DNA from 3 places in the Streptomyces sp. AK08-02 genome. Region 2 is predicted to be linked to each of the others. Evidence: riboswitches for the same ligand, from Rfam matches in the RefSeq annotation. Region 2 holds a riboswitch; each other region holds the start of a gene.
The links. A riboswitch is a leader RNA that binds a small molecule or an ion and turns the genes downstream of it on or off. The one in region 2 is predicted to bind cyclic di-AMP.
Positions count from the first base shown of each region.

Region 1: it holds a riboswitch for cyclic di-AMP, as region 2 does, so the genes downstream of both, PV734_RS41825 (NlpC/P60 family protein) here and PV734_RS28475 (transglycosylase family protein) in region 2, are expected to answer to the same signal.
Region 3: it holds a riboswitch for cyclic di-AMP, as region 2 does, so the genes downstream of both, PV734_RS18610 (LysM peptidoglycan-binding domain-containing M23 family metallopeptidase) here and PV734_RS28475 (transglycosylase family protein) in region 2, are expected to answer to the same signal.

Region 1 is NZ_JARAZV010000028.1:49,938-56,368, reverse strand. It holds gene PV734_RS41835 (M23 family metallopeptidase) at 1-320, shown strand, start outside; gene pcrA (DNA helicase PcrA) at 405-2,942, opposite strand; cyclic di-AMP (ydaO/yuaA leader) riboswitch at 3,210-3,385, shown strand; gene PV734_RS41825 (NlpC/P60 family protein) at 3,393-4,592, shown strand; gene PV734_RS41820 (hypothetical protein) at 4,618-4,971, opposite strand; gene PV734_RS41815 (NlpC/P60 family protein) at 5,453-6,431, shown strand, end outside.
Region 2 is NZ_JARAZV010000014.1:96,934-103,364, reverse strand. It holds gene PV734_RS28485 (cytochrome P450) at 1-558, shown strand, start outside; gene PV734_RS28480 (transglycosylase family protein) at 721-1,722, shown strand; cyclic di-AMP (ydaO/yuaA leader) riboswitch at 1,906-2,077, shown strand; gene PV734_RS28475 (transglycosylase family protein) at 2,081-2,809, shown strand; gene eno (phosphopyruvate hydratase) at 3,171-4,457, shown strand; gene PV734_RS28465 (septum formation initiator family protein) at 4,707-5,177, shown strand; gene PV734_RS28460 (DUF501 domain-containing protein) at 5,227-5,862, shown strand; gene PV734_RS28455 (Ppx/GppA phosphatase family protein) at 5,859-6,431, shown strand, end outside.
Region 3 is NZ_JARAZV010000008.1:230,959-237,389, reverse strand. It holds gene PV734_RS18620 (SGNH/GDSL hydrolase family protein) at 1-713, opposite strand, end outside; gene PV734_RS18615 (DUF6250 domain-containing protein) at 836-1,555, opposite strand; gene PV734_RS18610 (LysM peptidoglycan-binding domain-containing M23 family metallopeptidase) at 1,725-2,684, opposite strand; cyclic di-AMP (ydaO/yuaA leader) riboswitch at 2,689-2,846, opposite strand; gene PV734_RS18605 (alpha-galactosidase) at 3,150-5,243, opposite strand; gene PV734_RS18600 (tyrosine-protein phosphatase) at 5,414-6,211, shown strand; gene PV734_RS18595 (DUF6126 family protein) at 6,256-6,378, opposite strand; gene PV734_RS18590 (XRE family transcriptional regulator) at 6,375-6,431, opposite strand, start outside.

The DNA of each region.
Region 1 (6,431 bases), on a different contig from region 2:
ACACCGGCATCGACTTCCCGGTCTCGTACGGCACGACGGTGATGGCCGCGACCGACGGCACCGTCCGGACCCAGTGGAACAGCGCCTACGGCAACATGCTGATCCTGACCGACAAGGACGGCACGGAGACGTGGTACTGCCACCTCTCCAGCTACCAGGTCGCGTCCGGTACGACGGTCAAGGCCGGCGAGCCCATCGCGTACTCCGGGAACTCCGGCAACTCGACCGGACCGCACCTGCACTTCGAGGTTCGGCCCGCCGGCGGCTCGGCGATCGACCCGCTCCCGTGGCTCCGCAGCCACGGCCTCGACCCGACGTAGATCCCGTTCGGTTCCCGGAACCCGTCTCCCTTTACCTGCGTCGCCGGCGTGACCCGGGCATCTCGACGATGCCCGGGTGTCCGGTCAGAGCTTCTCCACCGGCGCGTACCGCAGCAACAGCCGCTTCGGCTTGTCCTCGCCGAAGTCCACGGTCGCCTCGGCGTTCGAGCCGGTGCCCTTTACACCCACCACGGTTCCCAGACCGAACTGGTCGTGCGTGACCCTGTCCCCCACCGCCAGCGCGACCACCGGCTTCTCGACACCGCCCCGGCGCGTGGCGAAGCCCGACGCGCCCGAGGCCGCGGTGCGCGAGCGGGAGGACGACAGCGACGACGCCACCCCGGAGGCCGGGCCCGAGGATGTCGCCGGAGCCATCGCGCCCGTGCGCTTCCACTCCAGATGGGCCGCCGGGATCTCCTCAAGGAAACGCGAGGGCGGGTTGTACGAGGGCTGACCCCACGCACTGCGCAACGACGACCGCGTCAGATACAGGCGCTCACGCGCGCGCGTGATGCCGACGTAGGCGAGCCGTCGCTCCTCCTCCAGTTCCTTGGCCTGGCCGAGAGCACGCATGTGCGGGAAGACGCCGTCCTCCATGCCGGTAAGGAACACCACGGGAAACTCAAGGCCCTTGGCGGTGTGCAGGGTCATCAGGGTGATGACGCCCGAGCCGTCGTCGTCCTCGTCGGGGATCTGGTCAGAGTCGGCGACCAGGGCCACCCGCTCCAGGAACGCGGCGAGCCCTGCCGGAGCCGGCGCCTCACCTTCGGCGGCGGGCTGATCGGCCTCCCCCGCCTCGGCGGCCGCTACCGACTCCTGCTCGAACTCCAGGGCCACCGCGGCGAGTTCCTGGAGGTTCTCGATCCGGGTCTCGTCCTGCGGGTCGGTCGACGCCTGCAACTCGGCGAGGTAGCCAGTGCGTTCGAGCACCGCTTCGAGGACGGTCGCCGGGCCCGCGCCCGACTCCACGATCGTCCTCAGGTCCTCCATCAGCGTGTTGAACCGCTTGACGGCGTTGGTCGACCGGGAGGCCATGCCGTACGCCTCGTCCACCCGCTTCAGCGCCTGCGGGAAGCTGATCTTCTCGCGCTGGGACAGCGCGTCGATCATCGCCTCCGCGCGGTCGCCGATACCGCGCTTGGGCACGTTGAGGATGCGGCGCAGCGGCACCGAGTCCTCCGGGTTGGCGAGGACACGCAGGTAGGCCAGTACGTCCCGGACCTCCTTGCGCTCGTAGAAGCGGACACCGCCGACGACCTTGTAGGGCAGGCCGACGCGGATGAAGATCTCCTCGAAGACACGCGACTGGGCGTTCGTCCGGTAGAAGACGGCGACGTCACCCGCCTTCGCGTCGCCCGCGTCCGTCAGCCGGTCTATCTCCTCGGCGACGAACTGCGCCTCGTCGTGCTCGGTGTCGGCGACATAGCCGGTGATGCGCGCGCCCGCGCCCGCGTTGGTCCACAGGTTCTTGGGGCGCCGCGACTCGTTGCGCTCGATGACCGCGTTGGCTGCGCTCAGGATCGTCTGCGTGGAACGGTAGTTCTGTTCGAGCATGATCGTCGTCGCGTCCGCGTAGTCCTCCTCGAACTGGAGGATGTTGCGGATCGTCGCGCCCCGGAAGGCGTAGATCGACTGGTCGGCGTCTCCCACGACGCACAGCTCGGCGGGAGGCAGATCGTGCTCGCCGGGCGGTACGTCCACCGGGTGTTCGGAGGTTCCGACGAGTTCCCGTACGAGCGCGTACTGGGCGTGGTTGGTGTCCTGGTACTCGTCGACGAGGACGTGCCGGAAGCGACGGCGGTAGTGCTCGGCGACATCCGGGAAGGCGCGCAGCAGGTTGACCGTCGTCATGATCAGGTCGTCGAAGTCGAGCGCGTTGGCCTCACGCAGCCGCGACTGGTACATCGCGTACGCCTGGGCGAGGGTCTTCTCGAAACCGTCGCTCGCCTGGGCGGCGAAGTCCTCCTCGTCGATCAGCTCGTTCTTCAGGTTGGAGATCTTGGCGCTGAACGACTTGGGCGGGAAGCGTTTGGGGTCCAGGTCCAGGTCGCGGCAGACGAGCGCCATCAGTCGCTTGCTGTCGGCGGCGTCGTAGATGGAGAAGGAGGAGGTGAAGCCGAGCCTCTTGCTCTCCCGCCGCAGAATCCGTACGCACGCGCTGTGGAAGGTCATCACCCACATCGCGTTCGCGCGCGGGCCGACGAGCTGCTCGACGCGTTCCTTCATCTCACCGGCGGCCTTGTTGGTGAAGGTGATCGCGAGGATCTGGCCGGGATGGACGCCTCGCTCACCGAGCAGATACGCGATGCGGTGCGTGAGCACACGCGTCTTGCCGGAGCCGGCTCCCGCCACGATGAGCAGAGGGGTGTCGGCGTGCACGACGGCCGCGCGCTGGTTCTCGTTGAGCCCGTCCAGGAGCGCGGCCGGGTCCACCACGGGGCGCGGGGCGCCGTCGCGGTAGTACGCGTCCCGGTCCGGCGGCGCGTCGAACTTCCCGCCGAACAGATCGTCCGGAACGGTCTCCGGCACATGCTCGTCCTCGGGCGGTGGCGGGGGCTCCTCCGCGTGGGCCCGAGGGCTCTGGAGGTCCGCCAGGAAGCTGTCGTCAAAGAGGCTGCTCATCGCTCTCCGAGTCTAGGCGCCCCCACTGACAACCCGCCGCCACCCCGAAAACAACGCAGCCGGGATGCGAGCCCTGGATCAGACCTCACTACACACAACCTGATAATTACTTCCATAACACCCTGAATTGAATTCAAAGAGCCATGTTTAGGGTCGAGGTCACAAAAACGTATCGGGCATAGCGGTCATCAACCTTCACAGAAGCCACACCCGTTGGTTAGCGTGCCGTAAGGCCGCTCGACCTCCACCGGCGAACATCGCCGGGCCGCGCGGCCTCCGCCGAGTCCGATCGTGCCGCCCCGTGCGGCAGGAGCCGGGGACCCACCGAGAACTTGGGGTGAATCGGTCCGACTGCCGTCCAGGGCAAGGACCGTAGGGCAACCCTTCCGAATTACCCGCCCGAACCCGACAGCTAACCCGGTAGGCGGAACGTGGAAGGAGTCGCCTCCCTTGGCGTCGTCGCACCGCAAGTCGCGTCCTACGGGAACGCGCGTAGCAGGCATACGGCCCCCCGCCTTCGCCACGGCGGCCCTGACCGCCTCCGTAGCCCTGCTGACCCAGACCGCCAACGCCGCGTCGGCGGAGCCCGGCACGCCACTGGCACCCTCGGCCGACGGCCGGCCGAACATGGAGGAGGTCGAGGCGGAGGTCGACGACCTCTTCCACCAGGCCGAGTCGGCCGCCGACGTGTACAACGCCGCCAAGGAGAAGGCCGTCAGGCAGCAGGGCCGTGTCGACGCCCTGATGGACGACGTGGCCCGGCGCACCGAGAAGCTCAACGACGCGCGCGAGGAGCTGGGTTCCTTCGCCGCGGCCCAGTACCGCACCGGGTCGGCCGCCCCCGACACGGCGACGTTCCTACTGGCGGACACCCCGCAGGACTACTTCGACCAGAACCAGCTGACGGACCGCCTGACCGCCCGCCAGAAGGACACGGTCGACGAGTACGTCAACCAGCAGGCCGAGACGACGCGGAAGCGCCAGGAGGCCACCGCGAGCCTGGAGTCGCTCACGGAGTCCCAGAACGACCTGCAGACGACGAAGACCGCCGTCCAGACGAAGCTCGCACAGGCCCGCCGGCTGCTTACCCGCCTCACCGCCGAAGAGAAGCTGCGGCTCGCGGCCATCGAGCGCGCGAAGCAGGCGGAGGCGCGCCGCCAGGCGCAGGAACTCGCCCGGCAGCAGCAGGCCGCCGAGCAGCGACGCCGGCAGGACGCGGCGGCGGCTCAGCGGTCACCGAGCACCACCACTTCGGACACCGCCACCCCCGCGGTCCCCGACTCCTCGTATGCCGGCAAGGCCGAGAAGGCCCTCGCCTTCGCACGCGCACAGGTCGGCAAGCCGTATGTCTGGGGTGCGGCGGGACCAGATTCATACGACTGTTCGAGTCTCACCCAGGCCGCCTGGTGGGCCGCCGGAGTCAGCCTTCCGCGCACCACCTACGACCAGGTGAACGCTGGGACAACCGTCTCGCTCTCCGATATCCAACCCGGTGACCTGGTCTTCTTCTACGAAGGCATCAGCCATGTCGGCCTGTACATCGGCAACGGCATGATGATCCACGCACCGAAGCCGGGTGCCTACGTCCGCGAGGAGTCGATCTTCTACGACGGCGAGTCCGCGATCCACAGCGTGGTGCGCCCGGCCTGACCAGCCGACGGGGGAGCTCGGCTGGTCAGGTCCAGAGCACTGCGATGAAGATGTTCGCGGTGGTGAACAGTCCCACCAGTCCGAACAGGCGCTTGTCCACGGTCTCGTCATCCCGCTTCACATAGACGAGGCCGAGGATCACGATCAGCAGGGCCAGCTTGAGGCCGATCTTGACGTTGTTGACCGGCTGGTCGTCGGCCTGATTGAGGCCCACCAGGGCGACCCCGGTGACCAGCATGGTGAAAGCACCGTGCAGCATCGCCGGCACGAAGCGGGCCGTGCCCTGTCCCATCGCCTTCAGCTGGGTGAGGAACCCGCCCAAAAGGCAGGCGATGCCGATGATGTGCAGACCGACGCAGAAATGGATGAGTACGTCCATGAGCCGGAGCCTAGTCAGCGGCTCCCGCGTCGTACGACACCGGGCCGGGCGTACGGCCTTAGCGAGGTGTCCGCCCGGCACCCTACGGTTGAAGGCACCTCGCATATATGCACCCCATAGCACCCTGTAACCCTCACGCGCCCCGTGAACCGCCGCATCGGTCAGCCCTCTGCGCGAGTCGGCGACGCCGAAAGGGGATCACGGTCGCATGCGGTCACCCGGCGGTCGGCTGAGGCCAGTTCCGTACATGGCGTTACCTCACCACACCCCCAGGTTTAGCGTCCTGCACCAGGTGACCGGCTCCCCACCGCCGCCCGGGCCAGGGGCGGCAGTCGGACACCACCGCCGAGAAAGTCCGGCGGCGGACCGCTCCCCCTGTGCGAGCCGTCGCCGGACGCGCCACCGCCCTCCTGGGCCGCTTCCCAGGCAGTCTTCCGGCGGTCGTCGTGGTGGCGGTCGTACGAAAGGACGTGACGCCCCCGTGGCCGCGCACCGCAAGCCCCGACAGCGCTCACTCAACGGCAATACGGCCCGCACCGCCGCGACGATCGCCCTCGCGGGCGCGGCGACGGCGACCGGCTTCGACGGCATCGGGTACGCCGAGCCACAGCTGACAACGGCGCAGGTGGAGGCCAAGGTGACCAAACTGTACGAGGAGGCGGAGGTCGCCACCGAGAAGTACAACGGCGCGAAGGAGAAGGCCGAGCGGGCGGAACGGCGGCTGGGCACCCTGCGGGACGAGGCGGCACGCAAGGAGGAGCGGCTCAACTCGGCGCGGGAAGCGCTGGGTTCGATGGCCGCGGCGCAGTACCGCTCCGGCGGTCTCGACCCCGCGCTGCAACTCGCCCTCTCCGACGACCCGGACAGGTATCTGGACGGCGCCGCGTTCGCCGAACGGGCGGGCACCAGGCAGGCGTCGGACGTGGCCCGCGTACGCAAGCAGCTGCGGGAGATCGAGCAGCTGCGCGGGGCCGCCCACGTAGAGCTGGCCACCCTCAGATCCCGTCAGGCCGAGCTGAGCCGCCACAAGAAGACCGTGACCGGAAAGCTGGGCGAGGCCCGCCAACTACTGTCCCGCCTCACCACGGAGGAACGCGCCCGGCTGGCGACGGAAGGCGGCAGTGGCAGTTGGGGCGGCGGCTGGGGTGGGGGGCACGCTTCACGGTCGTCGGGGAGTGCGCGGGAGGGCCTCGGGTCATCAGGAGCGACCGGAGTCGCTGGGGCCCCCGGTGCGGCCGGGACCTCCGGAGTGGCCGAGGCGCCCAACTCACGTGCGGCGGCGGCTGTCGCCTACGCGTACCAGAAGCTCGGCAGCCCCTATGTGTGGGGCGCCACCGGGCCGGACGCCTTCGACTGCTCCGGCCTCGTCCAGGCCGCGTACCGCTCCGCAGGGATCTCCCTTCCCCGCACCACCTACGCCCAGATCAACGCCGGCCAGCGGGTCTCACCGTCCGAACTCC
Region 2 (6,431 bases):
CTGCTGTTCGCCGGTTTTGAGACAACCGTCAACCTGATCGGCAACGGCGTCCACGCCCTGCTCACCCACCCCGAGCAGCGCGCCCGCCTCCAGGCGTCCCTGGCCGACGCGGACTCCTCCCTCCTCGAAACGGGCATCGAGGAACTCCTCCGCTACGACGGCCCCGTCGAGCTGGCCACCTGGCGCTATGCCACTCGCCCGGTCAGCATCGGCGGGCAGGACATCGCGGCCGGCGACCCCGTCCTCGTCGTCCTCGCCGCCGCCGACCGGGACCCGGCGCGGTTCGCCGACCCCGACACCCTCGATCTCGGCCGCCGGGACAACCAGCACCTCGGATACGGCCACGGCATCCACTACTGCCTCGGAGCCCCGCTCGCCCGCCTGGAGGGCCGCAGCGCGCTGGCCACCCTCCTCACCCGCCTCCCTGACCTGCGACTCGCCGCGGATCCGGCCGAGTTGCGATGGCGGGGCGGGCTCATCATGCGTGGACTGCGCACCCTGCCCGTCGAGTTCACGCCGGTGCACGAATCCGGCCAGACCTTGCCGGCGGCACCGTAGAAGATCACGAGAAGGTGACACTCCCTCAACAATGTGATCTTCACGTGATCTCTGCGGCATGAACTTGTGACTGGCGATCGCCTGCGGCTACGTTCGTGCACCAGTGCGATGCCCGGCATCACGCGTCGCACTGGTCCCCGCTGTCTCGCGAAAGGCAACCCCATGCTCTCCGGGAACGGTCGTCACCGTCGCCCCCGCCAGGCCCCGGCGCTGCTCGTCTCGGCCGGCGTCGCCGGCTCCGCCATCGCCATCCCGCTGCTCGGCGCGACCGGCGCCAGCGCGGCCAGTGGCACCACCTGGGACCGGGTCGCGGAGTGCGAGAGCGGCGGCTCCTGGAGTGCCAACCCCGGCAACGGGTACTACGGCGGGCTCCAGTTGACCCAGGCGGACTGGGAGAAGTACGGCGGTCTCTCCTTCGCCCCGAGCGCCGACCAGGCCAGCCGCTCGCAGCAGATAGCCGTCGGCGAGAAGATCCTCGCCGACCAGGGCGCCGGCGCCTGGGAGGCCTGCGCGCTGCTGTCCGGGCTCGGCAAGGACACCGGCTCGGCCGACGTCGACACCGGTGTGGCCGGGGATGACGCCGATGCGGACAAGGGTGATGTCTCGGGTCTGGGCCTGGGAGTGATCGCGGGCTCGGGGTCGGACTCCTCTTCCTCCTCCTCGACCTCGGCGTCGCCCACGCCCTCGGGGTCCCCCTCCACCGGCTCCTCGGCGCTGACCGGGGGTTCGGACTCGTCGCCGTCCCCGACGCCGTCCGGCGGGGCGACCACCGGCTCCGCCGACGCCGGTGACTCGGCCGGGTCGGCCACCTCGCCGTCCCCTTCCACCTCGTCGCCCGGTGCGAACGGTTCGAAGGAAGGCGACAGTTCACCCGGAGGAGCAGCAAAGGGTGGGGATGCTGGCAAATCAGGTCAGAAGGCAGAAAAGGTGAGCGGTGCGGGCAGTACCGAGACCTCTGCCGGTACCGGCCGTCACCGCGGCAAGGCCGAGGGGTCGTACGCGGCGAGCATCGGAGACGCCCTATGGGACGTCACCGGCTCTCTGGATCTCGTCGGCGAGCAGTCCGAATCCACCGCCGGGAGCGACGCCTTCCTTGACGCGAGCTCGGGCCTCGTTCTCCCCGGTCAGATCCTTGCGGTAGGTAGCGAACCCGGGCAAAACTAACCGAAGTTCACGTCCTGTTTTCACGCTGAATGTCCGTTATCGATGCGGTGAGAGATAGGTCTCAGAAGCCCTGATCGTCTTTGTATTTCATCGGATCAGCTGTTTACGGTCGTCATCGCCCGCCACAGTGGGCCCCGCCGGTCGCAACGCCGAATCCTGCCAACGGCCGAACGGGAACAGTCGTCGCGTCAAGCGCCGTAGGCAGGAGCGGGGGACCCAAGGTAGGTGCCGCACCGGGCAGTTGTCCGGAGCGGCTCGGGGTGAAGCCGTACGCCGCCCGACAGGGGCGTACGGCCGGGCAACTCAACCGGCCCGAACCCGACAGCTCACCTCGCAGGCGTCGGTGAGGGGATCTTTCATGCTGTTTTCCGGTAAGGGCAAGCACCGTCGTCCGTCCAAGGCCACCCGCGTCGTCGCCATCGCCGGCGTGACCGGTGCCGCTGTCGCCGCTCCGCTGCTGGCGGCCGGCTCCGCCTCCGCCGCCACCTCCGCCGAGTGGGACACCGTCGCCCAGTGCGAGTCCGGCGGCAACTGGTCCATCAACACCGGCAACGGCTACTACGGCGGCCTGCAGTTCTCCGCCTCGACCTGGGCCGCGTACGGCGGCACGGCATACGCCGGCACCGCCGACCAGGCCTCGAAGTCCCAGCAGATCACCATCGCCGAGAAGGTCCTCGCGGGCCAGGGCAAGGGTGCCTGGCCGGTCTGCGGCACGGGCCTGTCCAGCGCGTCCTACGACGGCGGTTCGAGCAGCGGCAGCGGTACGAGCACGGGTTCGAGCAACAACAACTCGTCCGGCGGCTCCAGCTCCAGCGGCTCCAGCGAGACCTCCACCCGCTCCACCGGCAACCAGCAGGCCTCCCGTTCGCAGGAGCGGCCCGCCGCGAAGAAGACCGTCACCACCCCGACCGGCAAGAAGGTCAAGAAGGGTGACGGCGAGTACAAGGTCGTCAAGGGCGACAGCCTCAGCGCGATCGCCGAGGCGCACCACGTCAAGGGCGGCTGGCAGAAGCTCTTCCAGCTGAACAAGGACATCATCGACGACGCCGACTTCATCTTCCCGGGCCAGCAGCTGCACCTCAGCTGACCCAGGGTCGAAAGCCGATCCCAGGGGCGGACAGGCCGCTCGAAGTACAGTCCGCTCGAAGGTGAACCACAGCGCCCTCACATCCGTGCCTTCCATAGTGAAGACCTCGTGAGGGTCACCCCCGTCCCCCACGGGCTCCCCGCTCCGGTGCGTGTTCCCCCGTACGCACCGGGGCGGGGCTTTTTGTTTCCCTGAGGAACAATGTTTACCCTCGGTTCCGTTCGTGTTCCGTCCATGGGGTGGTCGGACGGCTGGCCGATCCCCCCGAGCCGGTTAGGCTCATCAACGCGGAGCCGCCGCGGCCCCGTACCCGTGAGGCCTCAGCAGCCCCGCGTACCCGCGTCACATTCCATAAAAGGAGATGCTCGTGCCGTCCATCGACGTCGTCGTAGCCCGGGAAATCCTCGACTCGCGAGGCAACCCCACCGTCGAGGTCGAGGTCGGCCTCGATGACGGCAGCACCGGTCGTGCCGCCGTCCCGTCCGGCGCCTCCACCGGAGCCTTCGAGGCCATCGAGCTGCGCGACGGTGACCCCAACCGCTACCTCGGCAAGGGTGTCGAGAAGGCCGTCCTCGCCGTCATCGAGCAGATCGGCCCGGAGCTCGTCGGCTACGACGCCACCGAGCAGCGCCTGATCGACCAGGCCATGTTCGACCTGGACGCCACCGACAACAAGGGCTCCCTCGGCGCCAACGCCATCCTCGGCGTCTCCCTCGCCGTCGCCCACGCCGCCTCCGAGGCCAGCGACCTGCCCCTCTTCCGCTACCTCGGCGGCCCGAACGCGCACCTGCTGCCCGTTCCGATGATGAACATCCTCAACGGCGGCTCCCACGCGGACTCCAACGTCGACATCCAGGAGTTCATGATCGCCCCGATCGGCGCGGAGTCCTTCTCCGAGGCGCTGCGCTGGGGTGCGGAGATCTACCACACCCTCAAGAAGGTGCTGAAGACCAAGGGCCTGTCCACCGGCCTCGGCGACGAGGGCGGCTTCGCCCCGAACCTGGAGTCCAACCGCGCCGCGCTCGACCTCATCATCGAGGCCATCAAGCAGGCCGGTTACGTCCCCGGCGAGCAGATCGGCCTCGCGCTCGACGTCGCCGCGTCCGAGTTCTACAAGGACGGCAAGTACGAGTTCGAGGGCAAGTCCCGCACGGCCGCCGAGATGACCGAGTACTACGAGGAGCTCGTCTCCGCGTACCCGCTCATCTCCATCGAGGACCCGCTGTACGAGGACGACTGGGCCGGCTGGAAGACCATCACCGACAAGCTGGGCGACAAGGTCCAGATCGTCGGCGACGACCTCTTCGTCACCAACCCGGAGCGCCTCGCCCGTGGCATCGAGGAGGGCAGCGCCAACGCCCTGCTCGTCAAGGTCAACCAGATCGGCTCGCTGACCGAGACCCTGGACGCCGTCGAGATGGCCCAGCGCAACGGCTTCAAGTGCATGATGTCCCACCGCTCCGGCGAGACCGAGGACGTCACCATCGCCGACCTCGCCGTCGCGGTGAACTGCGGCCAGATCAAGACCGGCGCCCCGGCCCGCTCGGACCGCGTCGCCAAGTACAACCAGCTCCTGCGCATCGAGGAGATCCTCGACGACGCGGCGGTCTACGCCGGCCGCTCGGCCTTCCCGCGCTTCAAGGGCTGAGCCTTCCCCACGTCCGCTCTGCGGACCACGGGCACAGCAAGGGCTGAGCCTTCCCGGGCTAAGGCATAGCCAGTCGTACGTACGTCCCCGTATCCGGTCCCGTACCGTGTGCGGGGACGTACGCGCGTGTGAACGGGAGGCGGGGACCATGGCCGTACCGGGCCTTCCCGGGGGACGACCCCCGGACCCCCGGCCGAAAGGACGCAGTCGCGCGGGCGTGACCGGCGTAGAGCTGCGAGGTGAGCATCAGTGACCAACCGGGACCGGTTCTCCACCGCGACCAGGATCAAGCTGCTCGGCGAGCAGACGGCGGCCCGCGTCTACCGTTCGCAGACCAAGCGCCAGGCCCGCCGCTCCCGCCTGACCGGCCGGGCGGCCCTGCTCGTCCTGGTGCTCTGCTCGCTGATCGTGGCCCTCGCCTACCCGATAAGGCAGTACGTCTCCCAGCGCGCCGACATCGCCGACCTGGAGCGCGAGCGCGACCAGGCCAGCCGGCGGGTCGAGCAACTGCGCGACCTGAAGGCACGCTGGCAGGACGACGCGTACGCGCAACAGCAGATCAGGCAGCGGCTGCACTACGTGATGCCGGGCGAGACCGGCTACGTCGTGATCGACCCGGACGCGGCGAAGCAGTCGCGCGTCGACCTGGGCGCGGCCGACCGCCCCTGGTACGCGAACGTCTGGGACGGCGTGGACAAGGCCGACGCCGCCGACCAGTGAGCTCACCAGTGAGTTCATTAGTGAAGTGAACGGAACAGAGAAGACAGGTATGGACACGCCCCCGCCTCCCACCCCGCGTACCGAGCCGACCGACGCGGACGTCGCGGCCTTCCAGCGGCAACTGGGCCGCCCGCCGCGCGGGCTGCGAGCCATCGCGCACCGCTGCCCCTGTGGGCACCCGGACGTCGTCGAGACGGCGCCGCGCCTGCCGGACGGCACTCCCTTCCCCACGACGTACTACCTGACGTGCCCCCGCGCCGCCTCGGCGATCGGCACGCTGGAGGCGAACGGCGTGATGAAGGAGATGACGGAACGTCTGGCGACGGATCCGGAGCTGGCCGCCGCGTACCGGGCCGCGCACGAGGACTACATCTCACGCCGTGACGCGATCGAGGTCCTGGAGGGCTTCCCGAGCGCGGGCGGCATGCCGGACCGCGTGAAGTGCCTGCACGTCCTCGTGGGCCACTCGCTGGCCGCCGGCCCCGGGGTGAACCCCCTGGGCGACGAGGCGATCGCGATGCTGCCGGAGTGGTGGGCGAAGGGGCCGTGCGTGATGCGCGCGGGGCCTCCGGCGGGGGAGGGCTGGACGGTGCACACGAACGACTCCGGCGGCCACTTCGCGTTCAAGCCGGTGGACTCGGCGGATCCGGTGGACGCGCTGGAGTCCGGGGAGGGCGGCAAGTGACCCGTGTCGCCGCCATCGACTGCGGTACGAACTCGATCCGCCTCCTCGTCGCCGACGCCGACCCGGAGACGGGCGAACTCGTCGACCTGGACCGCCGGATGACCATCGTCCGCCTCGGCCAGGGCGTCGACCGTACGGGGCGGCTGGCCCCCGAGGCGCTGGAACGGACCTTCGCGGCCTGCCGGGAGTACGCCGGGATCATCAAGGAGCACGGCGCCGAGCGGCTGCGCTTCGTCGCGACGTCCGCCTCGCGGGACGCGGAGAACAGGGACGAGTTCGTACGGGGGGTGCTGGACATCCTGGGTGTCGAGCCCGAGGTCATCTCGGGCGAGCAGGAGGCCGAGTTCTCCTTCACCGGCGCCACCAGGGAACTGACGGGGCGCGACGACCTCGCCAGGCCCTACCTGGTCGTGGACATCGGCGGCGGCTCGACCGAGTTCGTGGTCGGGGACGACCAGGTGCGCGGGGCACGGTCCGTGGACATCGGCTGCGTACGGATGACTGAACGGCACCTCGTACGGGACGGGGTGGTCACCGACCCGCCGACCGAGGAGCAGATCGCGGCGGTA
Region 3 (6,431 bases), on a different contig from region 2:
GACGACTCGCCCCTCAGCCGCCGCCCGATCCACGGGACCAGGTACTCGCGGGCCCAGTGGACGTCGTCACGGCGGATCTCCAAGGTGCCCCGGGGAGGCAGCGGCGGCCACGGCTGGTCCGGGTCGGCCGGGATTTCGAGGCCGAGGATCTGCCCCGCGCGCAGCGCCACGCGCGTGTGGCCCTCCGCCGACAGATGGAGCCGGTCGCCGTCCCAGGCCCTGCGGTCCTGGATGGTCTTCAGGGACCACAGGTCGAGCACCGGACAGTTGTACCGGTCGGCGATGGCCCGCAGGTGTCCGTTGTACGTGGCGATCTTGCCGCGCATGTGCTTCAGGACGGGGACGTTGCGGGTGTCGAACCCGGTCGTCACCATGACCGTGCCGACCTCCGAGGTGAGGCCGATCACCGCCCGCTCGAACCGCTCGGCGACCTCGTCCGGGTCGCTGCCGGGCCGGATGATGTCGTTGCCGCCCGCGCAGAAGGAGACCAGGTCCGGCGCCTGCTCCCTGGCGAGGGGAAGCTGCTCGGCCACGATCTGGTCGAGCAGCCTCCCGCGTACCGCGAGGTTCGTGTAGTCGAAGTCGCCCTCGGGGCGCCGGTCTGCGAGCAGAACCGCGAAGCGGTCCGCCCAGCCGACGAACGCCCCGTCGGGGCCGGGGTCGCCGACGCCCTCGGTGAAGCTGTCCCCCACCGCCACGTACGACCCGATCACCGCTCTGCTGTCATTTTTCGAATCGTCTGCCACATCGGCCCATGATTCACCTTCCGATGTGAGCTACGCGACCGTAGGAAGGGGTTGACGCGCGGTGAGATAAGCCACTTGCCAAGTGTTGGTCAACCCGGAATAACGGGGACCCGCAGCTCACGGACACTGAAGTCGGTGATCCTGAAGTGGCTCCAGGTCGTACGGAAGGCAAAGTGCCCACTGGTGTACGGGTCCTGGTCGCTGTAGTCGAAGACGAGCCGCCCGTTGTTCCACCAGCGAACCGTGGATCCGGCCGAGACGATCCGAACCCGATGCCGTTGGTTCGCGACGAGCAGCGGCTCCGTGTAGTCGTAGACCAAGGGGCGCACTCCGGCCTCGCCGACGTAACGGCGCAGCCGGGTCGTGGTGTTGGTGTTGGCGCCGTAGCCGACGTAGTACGTCTTGAGGTAGTCGTACTCCGCGAGGGCGCCGCTGCGCGCGGTGGCGAACAGGTCGTCCGGGGAGCGTACGTCGACGGCGTTCCAGAAGTTGTTCAGGTCGGAGACCCGGTCGTGCGCCCCGCCCGCCGAGACCGGCGTCGCCGTGTACTCGATGACGTACGGACCGCGCAGCCCGCGCCTGAACCAGATGGTCGCGCCGCTGGGTACGTCGACCTCCAGGACACCTCGGACCGCCGTGACGCTGCCGCCGTCCTGGAGTTCGACGGCCCACTGGCCGAGGCCGTGCCGGAAGTCGTCGCGGGCGAGGAGGCGTCCGCACGTGGCGGCATCGGCGCGCGCGGCCGGGGCGAGCGCGGTGAGTGCCGCGCCCGCGGCCAGGGTTCCGAAGGCTCTGCGAGTGGTCGTCACGAGGCGGCTCCTTGTGAGGGGAAAGCGCTTGCGCGGATGGGGAGTTCACTATCACACCCGCACGCGCGGACATGAACACGCCGAAGGCCGGACCCCGGGATCGGGGTCCGGCCTTCGGTCGATGTGCTCGGTGAACAGCCTCGACTGACGTCCGTGCGGGAGGTGTGCGTCAGCCGACGGCAACACCCTTCGAGCGGAGGTAGCCGACCGGGTCGATGTCGGATCCGTAGTCCGGAGTGGTGCGGATCTCGAAGTGGAGGTGAGGTCCGGTCACGTTGCCCGTGGCACCGGAGAGACCGATCTGCTGACCCTCGCTCACGCTCTGGCCGGCCGAGACGGAGAGCTGGGAGAGGTGGGCGTACTGGGCGTAGTAGCCGTCGGCGAGCTGGATGACGACCTGGTTGCCGTACGCACCGCCCCAGCCCGCGGAGACGACGGTGCCGGCGCCGACCGCCTTGAGGGAGGTGCCGGTCGGGACGACGAAGTCGACGCCCGTGTGGTATCCGCTGGACCACATGCTGCCCGCCACGCGGTAACCGGTGCCGATGGTGGCGCCGGTCACGGGGAGGGTGAAGCCGCTGGAGCTGCTGGTGTCGGCGGCCTCGGTGGTCGTGGAGGTCTCGGCCGTCGCGCTCTCGGCGGCAGGCTTGGAATCCGTCTTCCGCGTGGACGTCGAGGAGGACGAGGGAGCCGCGGAGGACGAGGAGGTCGACGCGGCCTTCTTGCCGATCGTCAGCTTCAGACCGGGGTGGATCAGGCTCGGGTCGGCACCGATGGCGGTCCGGTTGTCCGAGTAGAGCTTCTGCCAGCCACCGCTGACGCTCTCCTCCTGGGCGATCTTCGAGAGATAGTCGCCGGCCCGGACCGCGTAGGTCCTGACGCTCGCCTTCTTCGCCGCGGCGGACTTTTCGGTCTTTGCCGTCTGCACGGAAACGGAATCGGCCGTTACGGACTTGGCCGTTTCCGAAAGCGACTGAACAGCCTGAGTCGTGGACTCCGCCGTGGCCGCGTGGGCGCCGGTGGCTCCCAGCAACGGCAGGGCGAGAGCCGCTCCGCCGGTTCCGGCGACGGCTATCGAGCGAGTGAATCGCTGGGACTTCGGACGGCGGTGCTTACCCTTCGCGGGCATGACGAATTCCTCTCCGTCGCCTGCGAGGTGAGCTGTCGGGTGCGGACTGGAGATGTCCGGCCACGCCTGAACGTGACTTAACCCCAAGCCTGTTCCAGAGACCGGAACAGGCGTTCTACCTGTGGGTCCCCCGCTCCTGCCGTACTCGGGTGTTCGATGCGGGCTCCGGGCGGCGGCAGGATTGGGCGTCCGTCCGGATTGGTGGCGAACGTAAGCGACCAAGACGCACGGAAACAAGCCTCAGGTTCCCTGTGTACGGGTTTCCTGTGATCCTCCCCGGAATTTCCGGTCACTGTCCGTGAATTCCGGATCTGTCAGCCCCTCGAACTTCCTTTAATCACGCCGAAATTACGTGAACATGACGGCGACACACCGTCACGAATATGACGCTGCTCACGCACCGGATTCACAGCAACCCCCATTTCCCGGCGAGTTGGAATTAAGGCGCTATAACGGACAGAAGCATCAGATGCGACGCAGTCGGAAAACTGCCGCATCAAGGTCACCCTTCAGCCCGGTTCGCAAGCCGCGATGCAGCAGCACCGCCCCTCTGTGAATTTCGCCCGTTTCGCGGCATTCGTACGTCGCCGACGGGTCGAGCCCGCGCAGCCGCAGCGCCGGAAGCGGCTCACCGTGGTGCTGCGCCTGGAGCCATGCGAGGACGACGGTCTCGTCCCCGAGCACGTACTGCACCGCGCTCAGTCCACCGGTCGGCCGCCGCAGCCGGTAGAGGTCGCCGCGCTGTACGACGGGCCGGATCTCCTTGTAGAGCCCCACCCACTCCCCGGCCTCGGTCAGCTCCTCCTCCGTCCACCGGGCGAGGTCGCCACCGACGCCGAGCACCCCGGCCATCGCACTGACGAACCGGAACCGCAGGGAGCTGATCCGGCCGTTGAGCTGGGTGTTCGGACTGTCCGTGACCCAGGCGGCCATGACCCGCGCCGGATGGATCTGGCTGAAACCCTCCTGGATGGCGAGGCGGTCCAGCGGGTCCGTATTGTCGGAGGTCCACACCTGGTCCGTACGGGCGAGGACACCCAGGTCGATCCGGCCACCGCCGCCGGAGCAGGACTCGAAGGCCACCCCGGGGTGGGCCGCCCGCAGCCGGTCCAGCAGGGCGTACAGCCCGTGCACGTGGTCGACCCACAGACGCTGGGGGTAGTCCTCGCCCGGCCAGCCGGCGTCGGTGAAGCAGCGGTTGAAGTCCCACTTCACGTAGTCGATCGGGGCGCTGGAGAGCAGCCCGTCGAGCTGCTGCCAGAGGTACTCGCGGACATCCTCACGGGCGAGGTTCAGGACGAGCTGGTTGCGGAACTCCGTCCGCTTCCGTCCCGGCTGGAACTGCACCCAGTCGGGGTGCGCGCGGTACAGGTCACTGTCGGGGTTGACCATCTCCGGCTCGACCCAGATGCCGAACCGCATACCGAGCGCGTGCACGTACTCGGCGAGCGGTCTGACACCCGCCGGGAAGCGGTCCGGGTTCGGCGTCCAGTCACCGAGACCGGCCCGGTCGCTGGTGCGGGCCCCGAACCAGCCGTCGTCCACGACGAACAGCTCGACACCGATCGCGGCGGCCCGCCGGGCCAGCGTCCCCTGCTGCTCCTCGGAGATGTCGAACTCCGTGGCCTCCCAGGAGTTGTAGAGCACGGGCCGGTCCCGGTCCGCGTCGGGGACGACGAAGGCGCGCTGGTACGTGTGCCACGCCCGGCTCGCCCCGCCGTGCCCGGAGTCGGTCCACAGCCCCGCGAAGACGGGCGTGGTGAAGGACTCGCCCGCCGCCAGCCGCAGCAGCCCCGAGTCGTCGTATCCGGCGCCGCCGGTGATCTGCACGCGCGCGTCGGGCAGTTGGGCGACGGCGATCCGCCAGGAGCCGGACCAGCCGAGCGCGCACGCGTACACCTCGCCGTGCTCCTCGGTCGCTTCGGTGTCGAGCGCCACCCAGGGCAGGTGCTGGTGCCCGGTGTGGCCGCGCCTGCTGCCGATGACCTTCTCACCGTAGGTGAGGTCCGTCCGCACTAGACGGGATTCGGCGGCCCACCGTCCATGGAGCTGGGAGAGGCGCCAGCCGTCGCGCTCGGGAAGCGTCCAGGTGGCGGAGTCCGCGCGGAGCAGCTCCAGCGGGCCGGCTCCCTCGGGCGCGTCATGGGCGAGGGTCACCCAGCGCTCCACCACGTCGTGGCGCATCCGGTAGTGGAGCGTGATCGACAGCCCCGCGTCACGGAACCGGAGCCGCAGTTCGTCGCCCTCGTCACCGCCCTCGGTCTCGTACGCCTCGAAGCGCCACTCGGTGCCCCGGCGCTCGTCGCTCCGCACGGACAGCGCGGGCCGCACGAAGCGGGGGCCGCCCTCGACCGGGTACTCCTCGTGACCGTCGAGCGGGGCCTCGAAGGGCCAGTAGTCAGGCAGCGGACGGACGGCGAGCGCCTCGGCGTCCGCGAGGGCGATCCTCGGGCCCCAGTGCAGATGGAGCAGCTCGTCGTCCTCGGTGAGGTGGACGGCGTAACTGCTCGTGGGCCCCGAGAGGAGCCAGGTACGACCGGTTCCGGCAATTTCCAGCATCATGTCCCCACAGATCCGAACAGGCACGCTCAAGCATCAACATCATCAGTGCCACGGCGGCCGACGGCAACGCCTGTGGAAAACTCATTGGCCTGCTCACCCATGTCGTATCGTCGAAGCGCGCCCGTCGACGAGCAGCGTCCGCGGGGCGGTGTGGGAGGGGAGCCCTCGTGACGCAGCAGGTCCCGTCGACCGAGCCCGAGCTGGGTGGCGTACGCAACTTCCGTGACGTGGGCGGGCTTCCGACGGTGGACGGTCGGCGCGTGGCGCACGGTCGGCTGTTCCGCAGTGGTCATCTCGCGCACGCGACCGACGAGGACGCGGTGTTTCTCGGTTCTCTCGGGCTGCACACGATCTTCGACTTCCGCAACGCGGCGGACATCAGGCTGGAGGGGCCGGACGTCGAGCTGCCGGGCGTGCGCAACGTGAACATCCCGCTGTCCGACCCGGCGCACGGCGCGGAGTTCTGGAAGATGGTCAGGGACGGCGATCTGGACGAACTGCGGAGCCTGCTGGCCGACGGCAAGGGCGAGCAGCGGATGATCAACTCCTACCGCGAGATCGTCAGGGACCGCACGGCCGAGCACTCCCGGATGCTCCACGCGCTGGCCGAGGACAGCGTCCCGGCCCTGATGCACTGTGCGGCCGGCAAGGACCGCGCGGGCCTGTCCGTCGCGGTGACCCTGCTCGCCGTCGGCGTGGAGCGCGATGCCATCGTGGCCGACTACATGGAGTCGAACGCACAGCACCGCCGCTACCAGGTGCGTCGAAACGGCTCCGAGGCCAAGGCTCACAGCCCCGAGGTCCTGGAACTCCTCAACCCGCTCTTCGGCACCCGCCCCGAGTATCTGACGGCGGCCATGGAGATGGTCGAGGAGACCTGGGGCGGCGTCGACGGCTACCTGGAACAGGGGCTGGGCGTCACCCCCGAGATGCGGGAGCGGCTGCGGGAGCGGTTCCTCGACTGACCGCCCTCTCCCCCTTCGCCTCTTCTTCCCCCCCCCGTCGCCCTCTACTGCTTCGCGCCCACCTCGAACAGCAGATAGATGAAGCCGGCGAAGAGGTGTCCGACCGCGATGTAGATGATCAGCCGGACCCACAGGGCCCGGGGGAACTTCTCCTCCATGTCCGTCATGGCGTCACTCCAGTGGTAGGGCCGATGCAGAGGCCGGCGGTGGGACTCTGCAG